Regions from separate parts of the Nocardioides sp. LS1 genome, predicted to be linked through region 1. Evidence: riboswitches for the same ligand, from Rfam matches in the RefSeq annotation. Region 1 holds a riboswitch; each other region holds the start of a gene.

Evidence for each region. A riboswitch is a leader RNA that binds a small molecule or an ion and turns the genes downstream of it on or off. The one in region 1 is predicted to bind cobalamin.
Region 2: linked by a shared signal. The riboswitch ahead of EJF31_RS01280 (ribonucleoside-diphosphate reductase subunit alpha) and the one ahead of EJF31_RS00075 (VWA domain-containing protein) in region 1 are both predicted to bind cobalamin.
Region 3: linked by a shared signal. The riboswitch ahead of EJF31_RS21435 (hypothetical protein) and the one ahead of EJF31_RS00075 (VWA domain-containing protein) in region 1 are both predicted to bind cobalamin.

What each region holds. Positions count from the first base shown of each region.
Region 1 is NZ_BIFF01000001.1:15,396-21,040, reverse strand. It holds gene EJF31_RS00090 (precorrin-2 C(20)-methyltransferase) at 1-1,209, shown strand, start outside; gene cobM (precorrin-4 C(11)-methyltransferase) at 1,206-1,949, opposite strand; gene cbiE (precorrin-6y C5,15-methyltransferase (decarboxylating) subunit CbiE) at 1,946-3,175, opposite strand; cobalamin riboswitch at 3,192-3,338, shown strand; gene EJF31_RS00075 (VWA domain-containing protein) at 3,361-5,343, shown strand; gene bluB (5,6-dimethylbenzimidazole synthase) at 5,340-5,645, shown strand, end outside.
Region 2 is NZ_BIFF01000001.1:265,710-271,354, reverse strand. It holds gene EJF31_RS01290 (MFS transporter) at 1-1,009, shown strand, start outside; gene EJF31_RS01285 (DUF1254 domain-containing protein) at 1,074-2,690, shown strand; cobalamin riboswitch at 2,750-2,980, shown strand; gene EJF31_RS01280 (ribonucleoside-diphosphate reductase subunit alpha) at 3,106-5,490, shown strand; gene EJF31_RS01275 (ribonucleotide-diphosphate reductase subunit beta) at 5,487-5,645, shown strand, end outside.
Region 3 is NZ_BIFF01000008.1:8,703-14,347, forward strand. It holds gene EJF31_RS21425 (energy-coupling factor transporter transmembrane component T) at 1-316, opposite strand, end outside; gene EJF31_RS21430 (hypothetical protein) at 320-1,201, opposite strand; gene EJF31_RS21435 (hypothetical protein) at 1,192-2,268, opposite strand; cobalamin riboswitch at 2,332-2,455, opposite strand; gene EJF31_RS21440 (phospholipase D-like domain-containing protein) at 2,521-3,834, opposite strand; gene gatB (Asp-tRNA(Asn)/Glu-tRNA(Gln) amidotransferase subunit GatB) at 3,977-5,470, opposite strand; gene gatA (Asp-tRNA(Asn)/Glu-tRNA(Gln) amidotransferase subunit GatA) at 5,467-5,645, opposite strand, start outside.

The DNA.
Region 1 (5,645 bases):
TACGGCTCCTACATGTACATGCACGACCGGCTGTCCGAGCGGTTCCCCACCGAGGTGGTGCCCGGCGTCCCGGCGTTCGCGGCCGCGACGGCCGCCGTGGCCTCGCCGCTCGTGCGGCAGACCGACGTGCTCACGATCCTGCCCGGCACGCTTCCCGAGCCCGAGCTGGCCCGGCGACTCGCCGACACCGACGGCGCGATCATCATGAAGCTCGGCCGGACGTTCCCCGCCGTACGCCGTGCGCTCACCGCCGCCGGCCGGCTCGAGGGTGCATTCTACGTCGAGCGGGCCTCGATGGAGGCGGAACGGTGGCTGCCCGTCGCCGACGTCGACCCCGACTCGGTGCCGTACTTCTCGCTGATCGTGGTCCCCGGCGACTCGCTCCGGGGGCCCGGCCGGCGTGCCGTTGGGTCCCCAACGGCAGGTTCCGGCGCCGAAAACATGCCGTTGGGGACCAAACGGCACGTGGATCGGCCGCCGACGGAGCTGGTCGTGGTCGGGCTGGGGCCGGGGCCGGATGAGTGGGTGACACCCGAGGTGACGGCCGCGCTGGCGGAGGTCGACCACGTGGTGGGGTATGCGCCGTACGTCAACCGGGTGCCGCAGCGTGAGGGCCTGACCCGGCACGCGTCGGGCAACAGCGTGGAGGTCGACCGGGCGCGGTTCGCCCTGGACCTGGCCCGGGCCGGCGAGCGGGTCGCGGTCGTCTCCGGTGGCGACGCGGGCGTGTTCGGGATGGCGTCGGCGGTGTTCGAGGCCGCGGAGGACCCGGCGTACGACGGCGTCGCCGTGCGGGTGCTGCCCGGCGTCAGCGCCGTGCAGGCGGTCGCGGCCCGGGCCGGAGCGCCGATCGGCGGCGACTTCGCCGTCCTCAGCCTCTCGGACCGCCTCAAGCCCTGGTCGCTGGTCGAGAAGCGACTGCGCGCGATCGCCGAGGCCGACCTGGTGCTCGCGATCTACAACCCGGCCTCGCGGTCGCGGACCGAGCAGGTGGTGCGGGCGCAGAAGATCCTGCTCGAGCACCTGCCGGCCGACACAGTCGTGGTCGTCGGCCGCGACATCGGCCGGGCCGAGGAGTCGCTGCACGTCACCACGCTCGCGGCCCTGGACGCGACCACGATCGACATGAAGTGCCTGCTCCTCGTGGGGTCGCGCGGCACCCGCGTCTCGGCGAGCGGGCGGGTGTGGACGGCGCGGTTCGCCGACTAGCGACGGGTCCGGTCGGCGGAGTAGAGGAACGACTCGCCGCCACCGGACGGGTCCAGAGCCCGGCCGACCAGGATCACGGCGGCCTGGCGCAGGCCGGCCGCCTCGACCTGGTCGGCGATGTCGGCGACGGTGCCGCGCAGGACCAGCTCCCCGGGCTGGGTCGCGCGCGAGACGACCACGACCGGACAGTCCGCGCCGTACACCCCCGCCAGCTCCGCCATCACCTCCCGCGTCCGTGTGATCGCGAGGTGCAGGCAGAGCGTGGCGCGCGTGGCCGCGAACGCCGCCAGCGACTCGCTCTCCGGCATCGCGGTCGAGCGGGCCTGGGCACGGGTGAGCACCACCGACTGGCTGACCAACGGGACCGTGAGCTCGCGGCCCACGGCGGCGGCCGCAGCGGCGTACGCCGGCACCCCGGGCGTCACGTCCCACGGCACCCCCGCGGCGTCCAGCCGCCGCGTCTGCTCGGAGACGGCGGAGTAGAGCGAGGGGTCACCAGACGTGAGGCGTACGACGTCGTGCCCGGCGTCGTGCGCGTGCACCAGGTCCGCGGTGATCCGGTCCAGGTCGAGGTGCTGGGTGTCGACCAGCCGGGCGTCCTCGCGGCAGTGCCCGAGGACCTCGGCGTCGAGGTAGGTGCCGGGGTAGAGCACCACGTCGGCCCGCGCGAGCATCGTGGCGGCCCGCAGCGTGATCAGGTCGGCCGCGCCCGGTCCGGCGCCGACGAAGTGGACGGTCATACGGGCTCCTTCGTCCAGGCCCACTGGGTGACGGTGCGGGCCGGCGTCCAGCCTGTGAAGGAGCCGATCGGCGCGGCCGTCTCGACGGCGTGCCGGGTCAACTCACCGCCGTGGCTGGCATGCATCCGGGCGAGCAGTCCCTCGGTCTCCACCGTCACGCCGTGGACGACGAGCCGACCGCCGGCTCTCAGCGAGCTCACGCAGTAGCCGACGAGGCCGGGCGCCGTCGCGCCACCACCGACGAAGACCGCGTCCGGTTTGGTGCGGCCCACCAGCGAATCGGGCGCACGGCCAGCGACGACGTCGAGGGCAGGGACGCCCAGCCGCTCGGCGTTGCGGCCGATCCGCTCGGCCCGCTGGGGGTCCGCCTCGATCGCGAGCGCCCGGCACGTCGGGTGCGCCCGCATCCACTCGATGCCCACCGAGCCGGCACCGGCGCCGACGTCCCAGAGCAGCTGCCCGGGACACGGCGCCAGCCGCGCCAGGGCGCTCGCCCGCAGGTCGCGCTTGGTCAGCTGGCCGTCGTGCTCGAACGCCTCGTCGGGCAGCCCGGGCACCCAGGAGACGTGTCCGGAACCCGCCATCTCCAGGGCGAGCACGTGCAGCGCCGGGACGTCCGCGGACCACCGCGAGGCGATGTCCGAAAAGCGCGACTCATGGGCGCTCCCGAGATCGCCCAGGACGGTCATCCGGGTCTCCCCGAAACCGGCGACGTCGAGGAGCTTCGCCAACCCCGCTGGGGAATCCGCGTCCGAGGAGAGCACCAGGACGCGCCGTCCGGGAGCCAGCTCGCGCAGCACCGCGTGCGGGTCCCGACCGACGATCGTGACGACCGTCGAGGACTCCGCGGACCAGCCCATCCGCGCCCGGGCGAGCGCCACCGACGAGAGCGCCGGCTCGACCACGATCCGGTCGGACCCGAGCAGCTCGACCAACGTCGTACCGATGCCCGAGACCAGGGGATCACCCGAGGCCAGGACCACGACGCGACGGTCGGCGTGCTCCTCGAGGAGATCGGGCAGCGCGTCCAGCAGCGGGCTCGGCCAGGGCTCCCGGAGCTGGCCGAGGACGGGCGGGACCAGGCCGAGGTGGCGGCGGCCGCCGAGCAGCACGTCGGCGCCCGCGACGAGTTCACGGAGGCGCTCGGAGAGGTCCGACCAGCCGCCGGCACCGAGGCCGACGACGGTGACGGCGCGGGCAGTCGTGGACGGGGCTGAGGGCTGCACGGGGGGTGACGCTATCGTGGCCGCACAGCCACGAGGTGCCCCCGTCCGGGGGAGAATCTGGGAAGCCGGTGAGAGTCCGGCACAGGCCCGCTGCGGTGACCCGGAGGACGCGAACGCGTCGATCCGGGAAGTCCGAAGACCGGCCTCGCGGCGTCCATTCCATGGCGGACGAGCGGGAGCCTCACATGCCACAGCAGTACCCCTTCAGCGCCGTCGTCGGATCTGACGAGATGGCCCTGGCCCTCCTCCTCACCACGATCTCCCCCGAGGTCGGCGGCGTCCTCGTGCGCGGCGAGAAGGGCACCGCCAAGTCCACGATCGTGCGGGCCCTCGCCGGCGTGCTGCCGCCGATCGACGTCATCGCGGGCGACCGCTTCTCCAGCGACCCGCGGGAGCGCCAACCGCTCTCCCCCGACGGCCCGTTCACCCCCGACGCCGACACCGAGACCCGCCCGGTCCGCCTGGTCGAGCTGCCCGTCGGCGCCACCGAGGACCGGGTCCTGGGCTCGCTGCACCTCGAGCGCGCCCTGTCGGAGGGCCACGCGGAGTACGAGCCCGGCCTCCTGGCCAAGGCACACCGCGGCATCCTCTACGTCGACGAGGTCAACCTGCTGCACGACCACCTCGTCGACCTGCTGCTCGACGCCGCGGCCATGGGCCGCTCGACCGTGGAGCGCGACGGCGTCTCGGTCTCGCACGCGGCCCGCTTCGTGCTCGTCGGCACCATGAACCCCGAGGAGGGCGAGCTCCGGCCGCAGCTCCTGGACCGCTTCGGCCTCACCGTCGAGGTGGCCGCGCCCCGCGACCCCGTCCAGCGGGTCGAGGTGGTGCGCCGCCGGATGGCCTACGACGCGGACCCCGATGCGTTCTGCGCCCGCTACGCCGAGTCCGAGCGCGCCCTGACCGACCGGGTGCTCGCCGCGCAGAAGCTCGTCGGGCAGGTCGAGCTGTCCGACGGGATGCTGGTGAAGATCGCCGAGCTGTGCGCCGCGCTCGAGGTCGACGGGATGCGCGCCGATCTCGTCACGGCCCGCACCGCGGTCGCGCACGCCGCCTGGCACGAGCGGTCCGAGGTCACCCTGGCCGACGTACGCGCCGCCGCCCGCCTCTCGCTCCCCCACCGCCGTCGGCGCAACCCCTTCGACTCCCCCGGCCTGGACGAGGACCTGCTCGATGAGATCCTCGGCGACGACGAACCCGATCCCGATTCCCCGCAGCCCGATCCCGATGGCGGCCCGGACGATCCCGGGACGTCATCCGAACCGGCTGCCGGAGAGACCACCCCGCATGACGTCCCCGGCGACCCCGGCGCTACGTCATCCGATCCGGCTGCCGAAGCAGCCACGTCGCATGACGTCCGGGCGGACGCGGGGGCGACGTACCGGCCGAGGCTGTTCACCGTCCACGGCACCGGTGCCGGCGAGGCGGGCCGGCGCAGCCGCGCGCGGACCGACAACGGCCGCCGGGTCGGGTCGGAGCGGGGCGGACGCGGCCCGGTCCACCTCCTCGAGACCGTCCGGGCGGCCGCGCCGCACCAGGCGGCCCGCGGCCGGACCGACGGCCCCCTGCGCTTCCGCGCCGACGACCTGCGCGTCGCGACCCGGGAGGGCCGCGAGGCCAACCTCGTCCTGTTCTGCGTCGACGCATCCGGCTCGATGGCCGCGCGCAAGCGGATGGAGCAGGTCAAGACCGCGATCCTCTCGCTGCTGCTCGACGCCTACCAGCGCCGCGACAAGGTCGGCCTCGTGACGTTCCGCAGCGACCGCGCCGAGCTCGTGCTGCCGCCGACGCACTCCGTCGACGTCGCGGCGAAGCGGTTGGCCGACCTCCCCGCCGGAGGGCGTACGCCGCTGGCCGAAGGCCTCCTCGAGGCCGCCCGCGTCCTGGGCGTCGAGCGGGTCCGCGACGCCCGTCGTCGGCCACTCCTCGTGGTGGTCACCGACGGACGCGCCACGTCAGGCCGCGACGCTGTCGAACGTTCCCGAGAGGCAGCCCGACACCTCGCCGCGGACGGGGTCGACGCGGTCGTCATCGACTGCGAGATCGGGCCGCTGCGGATGGGGCTGGCGGGTGTGCTCGCCGAGCACCTCCGCGCGGGGCACGTCCCCGTCGCCGAGGTCAGCGCCGCGGAGCTGACCCGGATCGCGCGCGACGGGCGCGCGGCGTGAGCGCCGGCCTGTACGACGTGATCGCCCGTCGTCGCGACGTGCGCGCGGAGTTCACCGGCGAGCCGCTGGACCCGGCCGTGCTCGACCGGCTCCTGGTCGCGGCCCATGCCGCCCCGAGCGTGGGGCACAGCCAGCCGTGGGACTTCGTCCTGGTCCGCGACCCGCGGACACGCGACGAGTTCGCTCGCCACGTCGCCGGCGAGCGGGAGGTGTACGCCGACTCGCTGCCCGCCGACCGGCGCGAGACCCTCCGCCCGATCAAGGTCGAGGGCATCCGCGAGTCGGGGCTGGGCGTGGTCGTG
Region 2 (5,645 bases), 250 kb from region 1:
CGTCGCCGGCGTGCTCGCCGCCTGGGTGATCCCCTCCCAGGTCGGCACCAACGTCACCCGGCTCGGGCTGCTGTTCGGCGGCGTCGTGCTGGTGGCCATCGCCGCCCGCGCCGCCTCGGCCGGGCCGCTCGGCCACGGCTGGGGGCCGGTGGGCAACCGACGCGCGGCCGTCGCCCTGGTCCTCGCGATCCTGACGGCCTCGATCTGGCAGGTCGCCACGGCCGCACGCGACGTCGTCGGCGGCCGCCCCGATGCCGCCTGGACCGTCGACCTGCGGCCGTTGGTCCACCAGCTCCAGGCCCGTGGAGCCAACCAGGCGCGGGTCGAGGTCGTCCCCGCCAAGAGCCACCGTGAGGCGTCGGCGCTGGCGCCCTACGTCAACCTGGCGCGCGGCTGGAACCGCCAGGCCGATGCCGAGCGCAACCCGATCTTCTACGACGACGGCCTGCTCACGCCGGCGTCGTACCGCGCCTGGCTCGACCGCTGGGCGGTCAGCTACGTCGTGCTGTCCAAGAGCACGCCGGACGGGGCGGCCCGGGCCGAGAACGACCTCGTGGCCGGGGGGCTCGGCTACCTCCACGCCGTCTGGTCCGACGCCAACTGGACCCTCTTCGAGGTCGAGGCGCCGCGACCGCTGGCCGACGCGCCGGCCGTGGTGACCAGCTTCGACGCCACCGAGCTGGTGCTCAACATGCCGACGCCGGGTCGGGTGCTCGTCCGCATCCCCGCGTCGCCGTGGCTGAGCCTGCTCGACGCCGCGGGCGACCCGATCGCGCCCCCGACGCCCGACCCCGACTCCCCCGACGCGGCGCCGGTCAACGTCGAGGGGTGCCTCAGCCACGAGGTGCAGCCGGTCGCCGTCGAGGGCCAGACGCCCGACGACTGGACCGTGCTCTACGCCCCGCACGCCGGGACCTACCGGATCGCCGCGCCCTACCAGCTGCACCGCGGCACGGCCTGCCCCGACGAGATCACCGGCGAGGGTGGCACGGACCCCGACCAGGGGTAACGGGGTGACCCACCTCTCGCCCAATCCCTAGTAACTTGGTAGGGAATTGCCCGTTGGGCCGGACATGACCTCCGCAGACCGACGCCCCCGCCACGTCCGCACCCGCCTGGGCGCCGCCCTCGTGGTGCTCACCGCATCACTGGCCTCGACGCTGGCCTCGGCCGTGGTGGCCGGCCAGCCCGGCGCCCTCGCCGCCGGGGCGACACGTCCCGACCTGCTGCCCGACTGCGTGTACGGCGCCTCGGCTCCCGGCCTCACCGGTCTCGAGCCACGGGTCCAGCGCGACGCCTGGGCGTACGCCGACCACCTGGCCGGCACCTCGGCGACGCAACGGCTCGCGGCTGCCCGCACCTTCGCCGCGGCCGAGGCCGGCTACGTCTACGGTCTGCCGCTGGTCGACCTGCACGACACGGTCCGCCAGTTCCGCTTCCGCAACACGCTGGTCAGCGTCGCGTCACTGAGCACGCCGGAGACCCGCAGCGTGGTCTCCCCCAACGTCGACACGGCCTACACGGTGGGCTGGCTGAGCCTGACCCAGGGGCCGCTCGTCATCGACGTGCCCGACACGGACGGTCGCTTCTACACGTTCCAGTTCATGGACGCCTGGACGAACTCGTTCACCTACGTGGGGTCGGGTGCCACCGGCACGGAGGCCGGCTCCTACCTCTTCGTGCCGCCCGGCTGGACCGGTGACGTGCCGGAGGGGGTGCACCTGGTGCACAGCCCGACCAACACGATGTGGCTGCTGGGCCGGACGCTGGTCGACGACGCCGCCGACATGCAGCGGGTCAAGCCGCTGCTCGAGAAGTACACCGCCACCCCGCTGGAGGCCTGGCGGCAGGGCGCACGCGGCAAGTCCGTCGTCTTCGACAACCCTCCTCCCCGGCCCCCGAAGCCCGCGACCCCGCAGGGCACCGACTTCGTCGCCGCGCTCAACCAGGAGACGACGATCGACCCGCCCCCGTCCTCGCAGCGCTGCGTCCTCGACGCGCTGGCCCCGGCCGGGGTCCAGCAGCCCGACACCACGCCGGGGGCCGTGCTGGCCGCCGACTCGGCCAACGCGGTGGGCGACCCGCCGGGCTCCGGGGAGGACACCCCGCAGAACCGCGCGGTCCGTGCGGGCACCCGGGCCGCCGTACGACTCATCGCGGGCGCTGCGGACCGCTACCGCGCCACCACCTCGGCGGGCAACCGCGGGTGGAGCGTGATGACCGACCCGTGGATCGGCGACTTCGGCCGGCAGTACCTCGGGCGCGCGGTCATCGCCACCGACCTGCTCGGCGCCAACGTGCCGCGGATCGCGACCTACCCCACGAGCTACACCGACGGCCACGGGCGCGCGCTGAACGGCGGTCATCGCTACACGATCACGTTCCCGCAGGGGCAGCTGCCGCCGGTCCGCGCGTTCTGGTCGCTGACGATGTACCGCCAGGACAACTTCCTCTACGACAACCAGATCGACCGCTACTCCGTCGGCGACCGCGACCGGGGACTGCGCCGCAACGCGGACGGCTCGCTGACGATCTTCGTGCAGCACGCGAAGCCGCGCAGCGCGAAGGCCCGGGCCAACTGGCTGCCCGCGCCGGCCGGTGACTTCCACCTGATCCTGCGGCTCTACCTGCCCGAGAAGGCGGCGCTGGACGGCGCCTACCGGATCCCGCCGTTCGTCCGGGTCGACTGAGGGCGACCGCAACACGCCGACACAACATCTAGTCCCGGAGATTTCCTCCGGCCCCACATATGGTGGCGCACGCAGCTGGTTCGGCGCTCCCTCCAGGAACGTCGAGGCAACAGGGAACCCGGTGAGAGACCGGGACTGCCCCGCAGCGGTGAGTGGGAACGAACGACGTCACCAAGCACTGGGTCGCCCTCACGGGACCTGGGAAGCGACGTCCAGTAGGGGTCGAGTCCGAGTGATCGGGCGCGGCGAGCCCATGAGTCCGAAGACCTGCCAGCGCACTGCACCCGCCGGGTGCAGTGGTCCGATGCCGCGTGGGACGGCTGACGGCTCCACGGCGTGCTCTCGAACGACGCGCCGGCGTCGTCACCCCCTCGCACATCTGGCCGGTCCCGGACCGAGCTCGCGAGGAGAGAGAATGACGGTCACCGAAACAGCACCACCAGCCCCCGCCCACGAAGCACGCCGCACGACGATGCAGGTGCGCAAGCGCAACGGGGACAGCGAGTCCGTCGACGTCAACAAGATCGTCCGCGCCGTCGAGCGCGTGGCCGACGACCTGGCCGACGTGGACCCGATGCGGGTCGCCACCAAGACCATCTCGGGCCTCTACGACGGCGCCACGACCGCCGAGCTGGACCGCCTGTCGATCCAGACGGCCGCCGAGATGATCAGCGAGGAGCCGCAGTACTCCCGGCTGGCCGGGCGGCTGCTGGCCGGCTACATCGAGAAGGAGGTCCGCAACCAGGGCATCGCCTCCTTCAGCCAGTCGGTCGGCCTCGGCCACGCCGAGGGACTGATCGGCGACGAGACCGCACGGTTCGTCAAGGACAACGCCCGCAAGCTCGACTTCGCGATCGATGAGGGCGCCGACCGCCGCTTCGAGTACTTCGGGCTGCGCACGGTCTACGACCGCTACCTGCTGCGGCACCCCAGGACGCGCCAGGTGGTCGAGACCCCGCAGTACTTCCTGCTGCGCGTGGCCTGCGGCCTGTCGGAGTCGCCGGCCGAGGCGATCGGCTTCTACCGGCTGATGTCGAGCCTGGCCTACCTGCCGAGCAGCCCGACGTTGTTCAACTCCGGCACCCGGCACACCCAGATGTCGTCGTGCTACCTCGTGGACTCCCCCCGCGACGACCTCGACTCGATCTACTCGCGCTACGGCCAGGTCGCCAAGCTGTCGAAGTTCGCCGGCGGGATCGGCATCGGCTTCTCGCGCGTCCGCGGCCGAGGGGCGCTGATCCGCGGCACCAACGGTCAGTCCAACGGGATCGTGCCATTCCTGCGCACGCTCGACGCGTCGGTGGCCGCGGTCAACCAGGGAGGTCGCCGCAAGGGCGCCGCGTGCGTCTACCTCGAGCCGTGGCACCCCGACGTCGAGGAGTTCCTGGAGCTGCGCGACAACACGGGCGAGGACGCGCGACGTACGCACAACCTCAACCTGGCGAACTGGATCCCCGACGAGTTCATGCGCCGCGTCGAGGCCGACGAGGACTGGTCGCTCATCGATCCCGACCAGGTGCCCGAGCTCGTGGACCTGTGGGGCGACGCCTTCGACGCGGCCTACCGGCGCGCCGAGGCGGAGGGCAACGTCGTGCGCACCCTGAAGGCGCGCGACCTCTACGCCAAGATGATGCGCACGCTGGCGCAGACCGGCAACGGCTGGATGACGTTCAAGGACGCCGCCAACCGCACCTGCAACCAGACCTCGGACGACCAGGCCCCCGGCCAGCCCGTGGTGCACCTGTCCAACCTGTGCACCGAGATCATCGAGGTCTCCTCGGACTCCGAGACGGCCGTCTGCAACCTGGGCTCGATCAACCTGGCCCAGCACCTGGTCCCGACAGGCGTCGACTGGGACAAGCTCCGCGCCACGGTGCGTACGGCGGTGCCGCTGCTCGACCGTGTCATCGACGTGAACTACTACCCCAGCGCCGAGGCGGCGGCCTCCAACCCGCAGTGGCGGCCGATCGGGCTCGGCCTGATGGGCCTGCAGGACGTCTTCTTCGCGCTGCGGCTGCCCTTCGACTCGCCCGAGGCTCTGGAGCTGTCGACCCGGATCCAGGAGGAGGTCTACCTGACCGCGCTGGAGGTCTCCTCGGAGCTGGCCGAGCGCCACGGTCCGCACCCGACCTTCGACCGGACCCGCGCCGCGCAGGGCAGGCTGCAGCCGGACTTCTGGGACGCGACGCCGGCCCAGACGGAGCGGTGGGACGCCGTGCGGGCGCGGATCGCCGCGCACGGCCTGCGGAACTCCCTGCTGATCGCGATCGCACCGACCGCCACGATCGCCTCGATCGCCGGGTGCTACGAGTGCATCGAGCCCCAGGTGTCCAACCTGTTCAAGCGCGAGACGCTCTCGGGAGAGTTCCTCCAGGTCAACTCCGCCCTCGTGCACGAGCTCAAGGCGCACGGGTTGTGGACGCCCGAGAACCGCGAGGCGATCAAGCGCGCCGAGGGCTCGGTGCAGGGCATCGCGTCCCTGCCCGAGGACGTGCGGGTGCTGTTCCGCACGGCGTGGGAGCTCCCCCAGCGCGCGCTGATCGACATGGCGGCCGCACGGTCGGCGTACATCGACCAGAGCCAGTCACTCAACCTCTTCCTGGCGTCGCCGACCATCGGGAAGCTCTCCTCGATGTACAGCCACGCCTGGAAGTCCGGGCTGAAGACGACGTACTACCTGCGGTCGCGACCGGCCACCCGGATCCAGCAGGCGACCGTGTCCGTGACCGAACCCGTCCGGGACGAGGCGGCGCTCGCCTGCTCCCTGGAGAACCCCGAGAGCTGCGAGGCGTGCCAGTGACCACCGACCAGAACACCCAGGCCAGCACCGCGACCGACTCGCGTCCGACCCGGATGCTGCTCGACCCGGGGATGAACCTCACCCTCCGGCCGATGCGCTACCCGCACTTCTACGAGCGCTACCGCGACGGCATCAAGAACAACTGGACCGTCGAG
Region 3 (5,645 bases), on a different contig from region 1:
GGGTGATGCCGGCGACCCAGTGCGGCAGGGGCACGGCCGGGAGCGGGACCAGCACGGTGCCGACGTCACCGGCCCCGAAGACCACCCGGAACGCCAGCCGGACCCCGACGATCACGACCCCGAGCCAGACGTAGATCCGGAACGACGCGGCCCACGGCTGGTCGGAACGTCGCGCCATGACGACCACGCTCGCCACCGCCACCAGGAGGAGCAGCACGAGCGGGTTGGTCGTCAGCGACGCCGCCGCGGCGAGACCGATCGCCCACACCCACCAGGCCACGGGGTGCAGGTCGCGCGGGAGCCGCGTCGGGGACATCGCTCAGCCGGCCCTGCGGCGACGCACGAGCGCGGTGGCACCGGCCGCCGCGAAGAGCACCGCGATGGCCGCCGGCGCCACCCAGGCGGGGAGGCCGCCGTCGTCCGGGGTGGGTGCGTCCGCGCTGGGTAGGGCGCCCGCCGGGGACGGCGACGCCTCGGGGGTGTCGGACGCCGACGCGATCGCGCTCGGCGACGTCGACGCGTGGCCCCGGTGGTGCTTCTTCGGGCCGGGTGCCGCAGACCGCGTGCTGGACGCTGCGGCCGAGGCGGATGCGTCACTCGACGCGGTCGCCGTCGACGCTGGTCCGGCCGTGCTCGGGGGCTGCGAGGCCGGATGCGTCGGCTGCTGGGTCGGCCGCTGCGTCGGCTGGTGGCTCGGTGAGGGCGAGGGGGTCGGCGACGCGGTCTTGTGGGCCGTGGGGGCCGCACCCGGCGGGGACTTGGTGCTGCTGCCGTTCCACGAGAGGGCGACGTACCCGCCCTCGGGGACGGTCAGCGAGTCGACGCCCTGGCTGGCGTAGGTCCAGGTCCCGGACGTGCCGTCGGACCACCACAGGCCCCAGTAGGCGTCGGCGGGCGGGGTGTTGACGCAGGACTCCTGGTCCGAGGACGGCGCGTTGTTGACCCGGCACACGAACCCGGGCTGGCGCTGCACCCGGGTCAGGGCGAAGCCGGAGTCCTCGAACTGGGTCGCCGCGTCGTCGCCGGCACCACCGGCGTCGCAGACCTGCTGCACCCCGCCGCCGAGCTCGTGGAAGTCCACGACGACCGTGACCCCGCTCGCGGTCGAGCAGGCGGCCGCCTGGGCCGGCGCCGCAGGGATCACACCCGTCGCCGCGGTCACGAGGACCGCGGCGACGAGCGAGGCGAGCGTCAGCCGCACGTCAGGTAGCCCAGGCCCGGCGCCGCCTGCGAGGTGGCGCGCCGCCACTGGTCCTGGGTCTCGGTCGTGATGCCGTCCGTCGCGGCGGCGTCGTACGCCGTCCGGTCGTAGGCGATCGCGCCGCGCTCGCCGTCGAGCGGCTTGCCGCTGGCGACGTCACCGACCTGGAGCTTCTTCACCCAGGCCGCCGCCTTCGAGGCCGCACCGCACGCGCCGGAGCCGCCGAGGGCCCAGGCCGCGAGGCCGGTGCTGTTGGCGTTGGAGGTCTCGGTGGCGGGGCCGCCGCCGAAGCTGCCGTTGTCCTTCTGGTGGTGCTTGAGCCACGCGACGGCGTCCTTGATCGCGGCCTTCACCGCGGCCGACTTGTGCGGGACCGGCCGCAGGTTGATCACCGCGAGAGCGGTGACGTCGGTGTCGGGTGCGCTGGTCGTGGACCGCTTGCCGGCGTCGCAGGACTGGTCGGCCTTGGCCTTGCCCGCGAAGTTGAGGCGGAACCAGCCGCCGGAGCACTGCTGCTCCAGCAGGAAGCGGATCGCCTCGTCAGCCTTCCCGGAGCCCGCCACGGCCAGGCCACGGGCCGCGAAGGCCTGGCCGATGGTGTTGGCGTAGTCGGTCGCGGACTTGTCCTGGATCCGGCCGACCGTCGGGATGTCGGCACTGATGCGTCGGTTGAGTCGCTGGACGAGGTCGACACCGCCGAAGGAGCGCGGGTCGGCGCCGGTGGCCTCGGCCAGGACGACCGCCTTGGCGACGGAGCCGGCGTAGACGTCGTCGGTGCCGAAGTCGACGCCGGTGGTCCAGCTGTCGACGTGGGTGGCCAGCGCCGTGCGGATGTCGGCGACGTGGGAGGCCTGGCCCCCGGTCGCGATCAGCGCGAAGGCGACGTCGGCGGTGAGGCCGTAGTCGTCGAAGGAGTACTGGTCGTTGTGGACCAGGCCGCCGGTCAGCTGGCGGGTGAGCCAGGTGCCGGCCCGGTCGTCGGGGGCCGCCTGGGCGGCTCCGGGGACGAGCGTGAGGAGCAGGGCGGAGACGGCGACGAGCGCCGAGCTCCTGGAGAGGCGTGACATGAGGGTTCCTTCCCGCTGCACAACGGGAGGCCCGGGGCCACCCGCTGGTTTCCACGACAGCGTGTGATCAGGACGCGTCGCGGCAGGTGGTCCGGCTCGCTCCCCGAGGCGAACCTCGGCGAGCACACGGTTGCGGGTCAGCGCCGGATTCGGACCGGCTTCCCCCACTGCGGGCGTGATGAGTTGTGTGAGCGCAGCATACCGACGGACCGGCCCCCGTGAGGGGGCCGGTCCGCCCGTGGACGCCGTGGGTCAGTCCGCCTCGACGAGGGCGTACGGATCGACCGAGCTGGTGCTCCAGCGGCCGGGCAGGTTGGTGCCGGTGCCGGTGCCGGCGGGGTCCTTGCCGTTGGGGTACTTCTTCGGCGGGTTGTGGAAGAGGTGGTTGATCCACCCGTTGTAGCGGTTCAGCGTGACCGGGCGGCTCAGCCGGAGCACGGCCTCGTCGCTGGCCAGCACTGCCGGCGACCAGTTGGCCGACCCGTTGAGCGTGATGGTCGCGGCGTGGTCCTTGCGGTAGTGCCCCTGGATCGTCATGACCTTCATGTGGAGGTACTTGTCGTAGACGCCGTCGGCGTTGAAGTCCTGCACGATCTGGCGCATCGGCACGGGGTGGTCTCCCCCGTGGCGCAGGATGCGCAGCACCTCGTTGCCCATGACGGCGTACACGATCCGGATGCGGCAGCCGTTGTTCTGCATGTGCCGGATCCGCCACGCGATCTGCTTGCCGCGGTCGCCGTACCACGAGGTCTGGGCGATCCGCAGGCTCGTGTGGCCGTCACCGGTGTTGCGTGCGCCGGAGCAGGTCACCCGGTCCAGCTCCCGCATGACGGGGTCCTTGGTCGTGTGCGCGCCGGTGTAAGGGAAGGCCATCGTGGTCAGCGACCGGTAGCGGTGCACGCGGTAGCCCTGCGCGACCGGCTGGTCCTTGAACATCTGCGAGAAGACCTTGCGGAACTCCTTGAAGACCTTCGGACGGCCCACGACGGTGAAGATGTCGTTCCACTGGCCGCTGACCGCGAGGTCGGTGGCGTTGAAGGAGCCGTTCATCACGACGTCGTGGGCGCGACCCACGTGGTCGAAGAGGAAGAACTTCGAGTGCGCGATGCCGCGCGTGCCACGGCAGGAGCTGCGGCACTTCTCGAGGTGGCTGCGCATCGCCGGGCGGCGAGTGCGGTTGCCGTTGTTCTTCAGCGCCCGCTGCAGCCGGTTGACGCCCTCGTTGGGGTTGTCGGGGTTGGCGTTGCCGCGGTCCATGATCACCCGGACCGACACGTGCCGCTTGTGGGCGGCGATCAGCGCGTCGACGATCGCGTCGCTGCGGATGTTCCAGCTGGCGATCCGGATGTGCGACATCCGCGGCGTGCTGTCGATGGCGCGGATGACGTGCCGGATGATCACGCGGCGCTCGGTCCGGTCACCGAGGGGATTGTTGGTCTTCACCCCCGCGGGCGGGGTGTAGTGCCCGACGGCGGAGGCCGGGGCGGCGAACGCGCCGGCTCCGATCGCCAACGTGGCGACCAGGGCGACGAGCAGGGAAGGAAGTCGTGCTGAGCGGGTGGACATCGAAGCGGCCAGCTCCCAAAGGATTGGTTGCGGTCAGGGTCGGCTCTCCCGGAGCGACCGCAGACTTTACCAACCGGTGCTGGCCGCCCCGATGTCACACACGCATCGCGGACTCACACTGTGGGCAGGGTCTCAGACCCGCTCAGGCCAGCTTCTCCAGGATCAGCTCGCGCACCCGGCCGGCGTCGGCCTGGCCGCGCATCTCCTTCATGACCGCCCCGATCAGGGCACCGGCCGCGGCCACCTTGCCGTCGCGGATCTTGTCCGCGACGTCGGGGTTGGCGGCGATGGCGTTGTCGACGGCCGCGGACAGCGCGCCCTCGTCGGAGACGATCGCGAGCCCGCGGGCCGCGACGATCTCCTCGGGGGTGCCCTCACCGGCGAGCAGACCGTCGAAGACCTGGCGGGCCAGCTTGTCGTTGATGGTGCCGCCGTCGACCAGCGCCTGCACCGCGGCGACCTGCGCCGGCGAGACGCCCAGGGCGCCGATCTCGACACCCGAGTCGTTGGCCCGACGCGCCATCTCCGAGAGCCACCACTTGCGGGCGGCCTGCGGGGTGGCCCCGGCCGCGATGGTCTCCTCGACCAGGCCGAACGCGCCGGCACCCACGGTGTCGCGCATCTCGAGGTCGGAGAAGCCCCACTCGGCCTGCAGGCGGGCGCGCTTCTGGGTGGGGTTCTCCGGCAGCGTGCCGCGGAGCTCCTCGACCCACTCGCGCGACGGCGCCACGGGCACCAGGTCGGGCTCGGGGAAGTAGCGGTAGTCCTCGGCGTCGGACTTCTCGCGACCACTCGTGGTGATCCCGGTGTCCTCGTGCCAGTGGCGGGTCTCCTGCAGGATCGAGCCGCCCGCGTCGAGGATGCCCGCGTGGCGCTGCATCTCGTAGCGGACCGCACGCTCGACCGAGCGCAGGGAGTTGACGTTCTTGGTCTCCGAGCGGGTGCCGAGCGTCCCGGTCCCCTTCGGCGACAGCGACAGGTTGACGTCGGCGCGGATCGAGCCCTGGTCCATCCGGGCGTCGGAGACGCCGAGGGCGACGATCAGCTCGCGCAGCTGGGCGACGTACGCCTTGGCGATCTCAGGCGCCTTCTCCCCCGCGCCCATGATCGGGCGGGTGACGATCTCGATCAGCGGGATGCCGGCGCGGTTGTAGTCGACCAGCGAGTAGTCGGCGCCGTGGATGCGACCGGTCGCGCCGCCGACGTGCAGCGACTTGCCGGTGTCCTCCTCCATGTGGGCGCGCTCGATCTCGACCCGGAAGGTCTCCCCGTCGACCTCGACGTCCATGTGGCCGTCGAAGGCGATGGGCTCGTCGTACTGGGAGGTCTGGAAGTTCTTCGGCATGTCCGGGTAGAAGTAGTTCTTCCGCGCGAAGCGGCACCACTCGGCGATGTCGCAGTTGAGCGCGAGGCCGATCCGGATCGCCGACTCCACGGCCTTGCGGTTGACCACGGGCATCGCGCCGGGCAGCCCCAGGCAGGTCGGGCAGACCTGCGTGTTGGGCTCGGCGCCGAACTCGGTCGGGCAGCCGCAGAACATCTTGGAGTTGGTGTTCAGCTCGACGTGGACCTCCAGGCCCATCGCCGGGTCGTACGCCGCGAGGACGTCCTCGAAGGACACAAGCGTTTCGGTCATGCCGAGTCTCCGTTTCGGTGATCGAGCTTGCCGAGTTCCGGGGCCTTGTCGAGCAGCGGGCCGCCCCACTGGTCGAGCAGCGCGGCCTCGAGGGCGGCGCCGACACGGTAGAGGCGCTCGTCGGCCAGGGCCGGCGCCAGGATCTGGAAGCCGGCAGGCAGGCCGTCCTCGTCGG